2 regions of the Cytobacillus sp. FSL R7-0696 genome follow, and region 2 is predicted to be linked to the other one. Evidence: predicted binding sites of a transcription regulator. Region 2 holds the regulator's gene; the other holds the start of a gene.
What was found. The regulator CtsR, encoded in region 2, represses protease genes until heat stress. The targets are predictions, from matches to a motif close to ATGGTCAATAAAGGTCAAACA.

Region 1: the regulator CtsR is predicted to act here: its motif matches at 2,897-2,917, upstream of clpP (ATP-dependent Clp endopeptidase proteolytic subunit ClpP).

Annotation. Positions count from the first base shown of each region.
Region 1 is NZ_JBBOWA010000001.1:2,433,507-2,438,440, forward strand. It holds gene MKX29_RS12480 (gluconeogenesis factor YvcK family protein) at 1-489, shown strand, start outside; gene whiA (DNA-binding protein WhiA) at 517-1,464, shown strand; gene MKX29_RS12490 (HPr family phosphocarrier protein) at 1,485-1,748, shown strand; gene clpP (ATP-dependent Clp endopeptidase proteolytic subunit ClpP) at 2,207-2,806, opposite strand; tRNA gene MKX29_RS12500 (tRNA-Arg) at 3,094-3,165, shown strand; gene MKX29_RS12505 (hypothetical protein) at 3,603-4,070, opposite strand; gene MKX29_RS12510 (manganese catalase family protein) at 4,188-4,934, opposite strand, start outside.
Region 2 is NZ_JBBOWA010000001.1:1,625,237-1,630,170, forward strand. It holds gene clpC (ATP-dependent protease ATP-binding subunit ClpC) at 1-1,421, opposite strand, end outside; gene MKX29_RS08580 (protein arginine kinase) at 1,428-2,507, opposite strand; gene MKX29_RS08585 (hypothetical protein) at 2,510-3,058, opposite strand; gene MKX29_RS08590 (CtsR family transcriptional regulator) at 3,086-3,547, opposite strand; rRNA gene rrf (5S ribosomal RNA) at 3,795-3,911, opposite strand; rRNA gene MKX29_RS08600 (23S ribosomal RNA) at 3,987-4,934, opposite strand, start outside.

The DNA.
Region 1 (4,934 bases), 810 kb from region 2:
TTGACTCCTGAGAAGGTAAGTCCGCTTTCGGAAACGATTGAAGCTATTCGAGAGGCTGATCTCATTATCATTGGCCCTGGTAGCCTGTACACAAGCATACTTCCTAATCTACTTGTACCGTCTGTAGGTAAGGAAGTGTGCCGTTCTCATGCAAAAAAACTGTATATCTGTAATTTAATGACGCAGGCAGGGGAAACTTTGGACTATCGCGCGAGTGACCACGTACAGGCAATATTTGATCATATGGCTGAGCCATGTTTAGATCTGATTCTTGTCAATCATGAAGAAATTCCAGAAGATATTCAAGAGCGTTATGAAGAGGAACGAGCGAAGCCTGTCTATTATGACCGTGATCGATTAGTCGAACAGGGGTTGGAAGTGCTACAGGGTGAGATTGTTAGCCTTGAAAAAGGGGCAATTCGTCATAATACGAATGAAGTCGCTAAAAAGATTTATCAATTAATTGTTAATGACATAATGAAAAACTAGTATTTGTCTGGTTAGGGGGGAGAAGGTATGTCTTTTGCTTCGGAAACGAAAAAAGAATTAACGAACTTGGAGACAAAGGATTGTTGCGGAAAGGCAGAACTATCCGCTTTGATTCGTATGAACGGATCTCTCTCTTTTTCAAATAAAATGTTAATTGTAGATATTCAAACGGAGAATGCAGCGATTGCCAGAAGAATCTATACGCTGATCAAAAGGAATTATGATGTGCAAGTTGAGCTGCTTGTTCGAAAGAAAATGAGACTTAAGAAAAATAACGTATATATTGTTAGGCTAATGGAGCAAGCACAAAAGATTCTTGATGATTTGCATATTATTAGTGCTGGCTTTCAATTTATCCATGATATCTCAATGGATTTAATTAAAAAGAAATGCTGCAAACGTGCTTATTTAAGAGGGGCTTTTTTAGCAGGGGGATCAGTCAATAACCCTGAAACCTCTTCCTATCATTTAGAAATTGCTTCAATGTATAAGGAGCATAATGACGCCTTGTCGAAATTAATGAATACTTTTGGATTGAATAGTAAAACATTGGAAAGAAAGAAAGGTTTTATTACCTATTTAAAAGAGGCGGAAAAAATTACAGAATTCCTTAATATTATTGGGGCTCATAGCGCGCTTTTACGATTTGAAGATATCCGCATTGTTAGAGATATGCGAAATTCGGTTAATCGCTTGGTCAATTGTGAAACAGCCAATTTAAATAAAACAATTGGTGCTGCCTTAAGACAAGTCGAAAACATAAGATATATTGAGAGTACCGTTGGGCTAAAGGTGTTACCAGAGAAATTACGCGAAATTGCTGAATTGCGTGTTACGTATCAAGATGTGACTTTAAAAGAACTTGGAGAAATGGTCTCTGGTGGCACGATAAGCAAATCGGGTATCAATCATCGCCTAAGAAAAATTGATGAAATTGCAGAAAAAATTAAAACAGGGCAATGGAAGGAATCTTAAAGTTTTTTGGAGGTTAGGACATGGTAGAAAGACAAGTGGAAGTCAAAATTAAATCAGGCTTACAGGCGCGCCCTGCTGCAAAGTTAGTGCAGGAAGCCAATCGCTTCACAGCAGATCTCTTTATCGAAAAAGGCGGAAAAAAAGTAAATGCCAAAAGTATCATGGGATTAATGAGCCTATCTCTAAGTGCTGGTTCCACCGTAACCCTCCTCGCTGAAGGCAGCGATGAAACCGAAGCCTTAAATAAACTGACTGCACTCCTACAAGAGGACATTGTTTCATAATCTGTATAATACACAAATAACCTGCGCAGCACCCCCATTGCTAGATTGCTTCCTTCTAGCAATGGGGGTGCGTTTCTGCACAGCTATCTAGGTAGAAAATTGAAAAGAAGCCGTAGTAAAGAGGAATTGCACAGCTATCCAGGTGGAAAATTTTAAAAGAAGCCGTAGCAAAGAAGAATTGTACAGCTAACTAGATAGAAAACCACAAAAGAAGACCGAACAAATTAATTTTTCCTCTTATATCGGTTACGATTGCCACTCTACAAATTACGCTATTTCTACTTCTTTTTATCTCACCATTTTTCGTTCACCTCCCAACTATTTGTAAATCGACAATGAAACGTAATCTTATTCAACTATGTATTAACTCTAAATAGTCAATCTAACAACTATTCATTCATCGCAGAACAAAAGCCATCAGCAAATGAAATGCTGATGGCTTTTGTTATTTGTGATGCTTATTTTTTCTCTTCTGGTGTATTGTTTGTAATGATTTTGTCGATAAGACCATATTCTAGTGCTCTTTCTGCTGTCATGAAGTTATCACGATCTGTGTCTTTAGAAATAACATCTAAAGGTTGACCAGTACGTTCAGCTAGAATTTGGTTCAATTTTTCACGTAAGAATAGGATGCGTTTAGCAGCAATCTCGATTTCAGTTGCTTGCCCTTGAGCGCCACCTAGTGGTTGGTGAATCATGACTTCACTGTTTGGAAGCGCAAAACGTTTCCCTTTTTCACCAGCTGCTAGTAAGAATGCACCCATGGATGCAGCCATACCAGTACAGATTGTTGAAACATTTGGTTTGATGTATTGCATCGTATCATAGATAGCCATACCAGCAGTGATACTTCCACCTGGACTATTAATATAAAGCGTGATGTCCTTTTCAGGATTATCTGCTTCTAAGAATAATAGCTGTGCCACAATTGAGTTAGCCACATTATCGTCAATCGCACTGCCTAACATAATAATGCGATCTTTTAATAGGCGAGAGTAAATGTCATAAGCGCGTTCCCCTCGGTTTGTTTGTTCGATTACTGTAGGGATTAAGTTCATTTCCAATTCCTCCTTTAAAGGTCAAAAAAGTTTTGGAAAGGTATTTTATACCTCGCCATTGGTAAATGTATGTAGTTTCATCATACATGGTTGGTCAATTAAGGTCAAACGAATCGCTTGATTATTTCAAGAGAATTATTCGACATTTTTTTCTAAGTTGATTTCCTCGTATCCATGATACCCACAAATTTTTGCTTTTAAACAACGAATGCTTGCATATAAAGGGTTTTTCCCATATAATTAATATTCGTAACACCAAGAAAAACGTGTTCCTACATATGAAAAATGCCCTCGTGGTGCAACGGATAGCACGTAAGATTCCGGTTCTTAAAATGGGGGTTCGATTCCCTCCGAGGGCGCTACATGCTTATAATATAAGGGATTATGGGAGATGTTTAATTTTTGTCCGACTTTTGTCCGACGAAGTTAAAAATCTCCTATTTTATTTATCCAAATCGGAAATTCATCAATCGATTATCCTTTAATTATTCTTAATATTCCTACATATAGATTATCGCTAATGCTTAAAAGAAGGTTAGTTTTAATATTTGAGGTGAAAAAAATTGAAAAGATAATTGAAGGAAAGGGGAGTTTAAGAGTTATTACAATATGTTTTCTAAAATTCACCAATCTCAAGAGCAATTCTCAAAAGTTGTACATAAGCGATCTACCAGAAAAAAGATGGTCAAAAGGTAAAAGAGCCCTATGGTATGTTTATCTAAATAAAATACAATGCATGTAACAACTAAATATTTAAGCTACATGAAAAAGTGTGCAATAGCCTTCTACTAGATCCTTAATTTTCGATAGGTTCTACCGGTTTTTCAATGTATTTTTGAAAGCCATAATTCAAAAGAGAAAGGAAATAATAAAGGATAAGTATTCCAGTTCTTGTGAATTTTTTGAGTTTAAAGTGTCCAATCTTTTCGAAAAGAGGAGTTAAGAGATAGGCAAAAATAACATCCATAATTAAATTGGTAGTCGCATATAAGGGGAATTTGCCATAAGTAAAGTGAAACACCCATAAATTTATCGTGAAGAATGGTCCTAAAATAAATGCTAATGCATCAAATAACATAAATTTATAACCACCTTTTACTGTCCACCAATTAAATATTGGACTTAACATTTCGACAATGAGTAAAAGAAAAGAGCAAAATAATGTCACTGGTAAAAATCTTTTAAACGAATTTTTAGGTAGAAAAATAATAACGATTAACCATAATACAATTGCATTAAATATTCTAAAAAAATTAGCAAGCATTCACTTCACCTCTATTTTCCTTTAGATTATGTGGATGTTAACTAATTTATACAGGTTTAGTTAATAGAAGGTTTGAACGATATTATCGAAAACAAATAAAAAGAGCCTATAAAGGCCCTAATTATCTAAATCATATAAACCTGGTGCATGTTCGTTTGGCATATCGGGCATTGTTGGCACAGGAAACCCTTTAGGTGGTTCAGTAACTGAAAGGTCTCCACCATTCCTACTAGGTGTTGTTCCAGTGAATACTTCCCCAATAAGTGTATCATCTAAACGGAAATTAAATTGGGCGTTGTGAAAGCCCATATCAACATATTTCTTACATTCAGGATATTTATTCAAGTCGTAGTTAGGAACAGGGAAGATTTTTCCCCAATCGACTCCTAATGTTTCTAATGCTTTTGCAAAAGCATTTTGATGCGCATTATCTCTAACCATAAGAAAAGCTACTGTTTCTCTTAGAGTTTTATTACTGCTCATCTCATAAATTCTTGATTTTTGAAGTACACCAGTTGATTCTAATGAAACATTATTGATTAAATTTGCTACTAAATTACCGTGGTCATAAACCCAGGAACCATTCCATGGGTTACCTCCTGCATCAACTGGTAAGGATGCTTTAGCACCTATAATGAAATGATGGGGATTTGCCCCATCTTGAATAACATCATCTAACGGAGCATTATCAAATGCTTGGTTACCTGGGCTAGAACCACCAGCACCATTTAAAAGTTGATTTATTGTCGATTGTACTAATTCTATATGACTAAGCTCTTCTATAAATACCCCTCTTAATAGGTCTCGATATTTTTTTGCTTTTCCTCTGAAGTTGGCACTTTGAAATGAATATTGCATCATTGT
Region 2 (4,934 bases):
TCTACAGTCACTTCAGTATTTTCTTTCCCTTGCTTTTCTTTCCACGTTTTCTTAGTTTCTTCTAACTTTTCTCTTAATCTTTGTTCATTGTCTCTTAAAGATGCTGCTTTCTCAAACTCTTGACTTTGAACAGCTGCATCCTTTTCTTTTCTTACATCTTCTAATTTAACTTCTAACTCCTTGAGATTCGGAGGCGTTGTATAAGAACGTAGGCGAACTTTTGAACCTGCTTCATCAATTAAATCAATTGCTTTATCTGGTAAGAAACGATCAGAGATATAACGATCTGATAACTTAACTGCCGCATCGATGGCTTGATCCGTAATTGTCACCCGGTGATGGGCTTCATAACGGTCACGTAGTCCTTTTAATATTTGTACGGACTCATCTGCAGTCGGCTCATCAACCGTAATTGGTTGGAACCTACGCTCAAGCGCTGCATCCTTCTCAATATATTTGCGATACTCATCTAGCGTCGTCGCTCCAATACATTGTAGCTCTCCACGCGCAAGTGATGGCTTTAAAATATTTGATGCATCAATCGCACCTTCTGCTCCACCAGCACCAATTAATGTATGCAATTCATCGATGAACAAAATAATGTTGCCCGCCTGACGAATTTCGTCCATCACTTTCTTCAAGCGATCCTCAAATTCTCCTCGGTATTTTGTACCTGCAACTACCGTACCCATATCTAAAGTCATTACACGTTTATCACGTAGCGTTTCCGGCACTTCATTATTTATGATCTGTTGTGCAAGGCCTTCTGCTATCGCAGTTTTACCCACACCAGGTTCTCCAATTAATACTGGGTTATTTTTTGTTCTTCTGCTTAATACTTCAATTACACGTTGAATCTCTTTACTACGGCCAATAACTGGATCTAAGCTTCCTTCACGTGCAATGGCAGTTAGATCTCTCGCTAAACCATCTAATGTTGGTGTATTTGCATTGGCTGAAGAGCTGCCTTGATGCCCGTTAGACTCGCTACTACCAAGTAATTGTAGTACTTGTTGTCTTGCCTTATTTAAACTTACGCCAAGGTTATTAAGGACTCTTGCAGCTACACCCTCACCTTCTCTAATTAAACCAAGTAAAATGTGCTCAGTTCCCACATAGGAATGGCCCAATTTTCTTGCTTCATCCATTGATAGTTCAATTACTTTTTTTGCTCTTGGTGTATAATGCGGTGTTTGGGAGGCCTCTTGCCCTCTACCTATTAGATTTTCAACTTCCGTTTGAATTTTTTCTGAACCCAGACCTAAGGCATAAAGTGCTTTAGCGGCAATTCCTTCACCTTCACTTACTAACCCTAGAAGTATATGCTCAGTCCCAATATTGTTATGTCCTAAGCGAATGGCTTCTTCCTGTGCTAATGCTAATACTTTTTGTGCTCTCTCAGTAAAACGTCCAAACATCATCTATCATCATCCTCCCAACTCTTGATCTTCCATTTTTAATCTTTCTCGAATAAGAGAAGCTCTACGAATATCCCGTTCAAACGGTCGTAATGGGCCTCCAGCATATTGCTGTAAAAATCCTGGTTGTGTTAAAACCATTAATTCATTTAATATATTTTTTGATATGCCTTGTATATAGTCCATGTCTATTCCAAGGCGAACATCCGATAAACATCTAGCCGCTTCTTTTGATTCAATGATTCGGCTATTAGATAAAATACCATAGGATCTGAAGACTCTATCTTCTAATTGTATGTTAGAGGTTTTCGCTAATGCTTCTCTTGCTGACCTTTCCTGCGAAATTAATTGCTCCACAACACTTTTTAAATCCTCAGCAATATCTTCTTCTGATTTCCCTAATGTGATTTGGTTAGAAACTTGAAAGATATTACCTAATGCTTCGCTACCTTCTCCATAAATTCCTCTAACAACTAATCCAAGTTGGTTAATTGCTGGAATGATTCTATTCATTTGATGAGTTAATACTAATCCTGGTAAATGCATCATGACAGATGCTCTGAGACCTGTGCCCACATTTGTTGGGCAACTAGTTAAATACCCTACCTGTTCATCATATGCATAATCAATCTCAGTTTCTAACCAATCATCAATTTGGTTTGCAACTTCTAATGCTTCTGATAATTGGAAGCCTGGAAATAAACACTGTATACGTATATGATCTTCTTCATTCAACATAATGCTAACCTCTTCATTTTCAGTAAGTAGGCAGGCACCATGACTAGCGTTTTCTGCTAAATGAGGACTAATCAAATGTTTTTCCATCAGCACCCTTTTTTGCAATGGTTGTAAATCATCCATTTGCAATAACGAAAAGTCACCATAAGTATCAAAAGTCGATTTTTCCATTCTTGCTTTAATGATATCTATCACACGTTTAGCTTCATCATGAGAAAAGATGGTTGGAAAATTAACCTGTTTAATATTGCGAGCTAAACGAATTCTAGAACTAAGTACGATATCAGAATCAGGACCTTCTGCACTCATCCAAGAGCTGACAGCCTGATTGATAAACCTTTCTAAAGACAAGTTCATTCCCCTCCCTCTAGATGGTTTTTCATTTCTTTTTCCAATTGACGTATTGCATCTCTTGTCTCTGCTGCTTTCTCAAACTCCTCTTTAGTTATAAGTTCTTTCAAGTTTATTTTTAAATCCTCAATTTGCTTTTTTAAATGGATATCTCCACCCATTCTTGTAGGGATTTTTCCGTTATGATTCCAATTACCACTATGAAGCCTTTTAATAATTGGCTTTAACTGTGCTCGGAAAGAATCATAACAGTGGGCACATCCGAATTTCCCGACTTTAACAAATTGAGGAAAGGTCATCGAGCATTGCTCACACTGTACTACCTGCGTTTGTTTATTTAACTGAGCTTGGTTATTTGCATAACTTGTATCTATATTAAATAATCCGCTCAATAGATTATTAATAGAAAACCCAGATCCATTATTTAACATAAACATATCCCCATGTTCTTGGGCACATTTTTCACATAAATGGAACTCAGCCTTTTCGCCATTCATAATTTTTGTAAAATGTAGAGTCGCAGGTCTCTGATTACATTCTTGGCATATCATCTGTTTCACCCCTCCATACTTTACAACCTACTTATATTTCAATGTATTTAGCATCGCAACAAGCATCCTTGCTCTTAACTCATCCCTATAGGGTAACTCTAAGTAAAGAACTGAACGATCAATGACACTTAACATAATCTTCGCTTCTCGAGTAGTAATAATCTCTTCTTCAACTAATCTGTTTATAATATTTTCAGCACTATTTTGTGAAATACGATCACGTACAATCCTAATCAATTGATTAATTAAATCAACATAATCATATGCTTGCACTTTGGTGATTCTTATATAACCACCACCGCCACGTTTGCTTTCGACAGCATAGCCTTTTTCAACTGTAAACCGAGTATTTATGACGTAATTTATTTGAGATGGGACACATTGAAATTTATCAGCGATCTCGCTTCGCTTAATTTCAACAATTTCCCTTTCGCTAAGTTCCAAGACTTCTTTAAGATATTTTTCAATAATATCTGATATATTTTTCACCCGGCCTCCCCCTATCTGACTTTGACTATATTTGACATAAATTATACATGATTTGTGTGAAATGTTGCAACGAAGTAGTATTATTAATTTTCCCCTTTTTTTCTAAATCTCAAACGTATGAAATATAGGTTCGTTCATTAAATTTATATTATGTTTAGATTGTATAGATGTTATTTGTCCATTTAAATAAACGAATTCATTATAGCATGACAAAAAAGAGCACATAAATGATGTGCTCTTTTATCTTGCCCGGCAACGTCCTACTCTCACAAGGGGACAGCCCCTAACTACCATCGGCGCTGAGAAGCTTAACTTCCGTGTTCGGTATGGGAACGGGTGTGACCTTCTCGCTATCGCCACCGGACTATGAAATTGTAAGGGAATCGTTCCCTCAAAACTAGATAATGCTGAAGAAGATATTTATTGAGTAATCGCCTGTTTGGTTAAGTCCTCGATCGATTAGTATTAGTCAGCTACATGTGTCGCCACACTTCCACCTCTAACCTATCAACCTGATCATCTTTCAGGGATCTTACTAGCTTGCGCTATGGGAAATCTCATCTCGAGGGGGGCTTCATGCTTAGATGCTTTCAGCACTTATCCCTTCCGCACATAGCTACCCAGCGATGCCTTTGGCAAGACAACTGGTACACCAGCGGTGCGTCCATCCCGGTCCTCTCGTACTAAGGACAGCTCCTCTCAAATTTCCTGCGCCCACGACGGATAGGGACCGAACTGTCTCACGACGTTCTGAACCCAGCTCGCGTACCGCTTTAATGGGCGAACAGCCCAACCCTTGGGACCGACTACAGCCCCAGGATGCGATGAGCCGACATCGAGGTGCCAAACCTCCCCGTCGATGTGGACTCTTGGGGGAGATAAGCCTGTTATCCCCGGGGTAGCTTTTATCCGTTGAGCGATGGCCCTTCCATGCGGAACCACCGGATCACTAAGCCCGACTTTCGTCCCTGCTCGACTTGTAGGTCTCGCAGTCAAGCTCCCTTGTGCCTTTACACTCTACGAATGATTTCCAACCATTCTGAGGGAACCTTTGGGCGCCTCCGTTACTCTTTAGGAGGCGACCGCCCCAGTCAAACTGCCCACCTGACACTGTCTCCCATCCCGATAAGGGATGTGGGTTAGAATTTCAATACAGCCAGGGTAGTATCCCACCGACGCCTCCACCGAAGCTAGCGCTCCGGCTTCTAAGGCTCCTACCTATCCTGTACAAGCTGTACCAAAATTCAATATCAGGCTACAGTAAAGCTCCACGGGGTCTTTCCGTCCTGTCGCGGGTAACCTGCATCTTCACAGGTACTATAATTTCACCGAGTCTCTCGTTGAGACAGTGCCCAGATCGTTACGCCTTTCGTGCGGGTCGGAACTT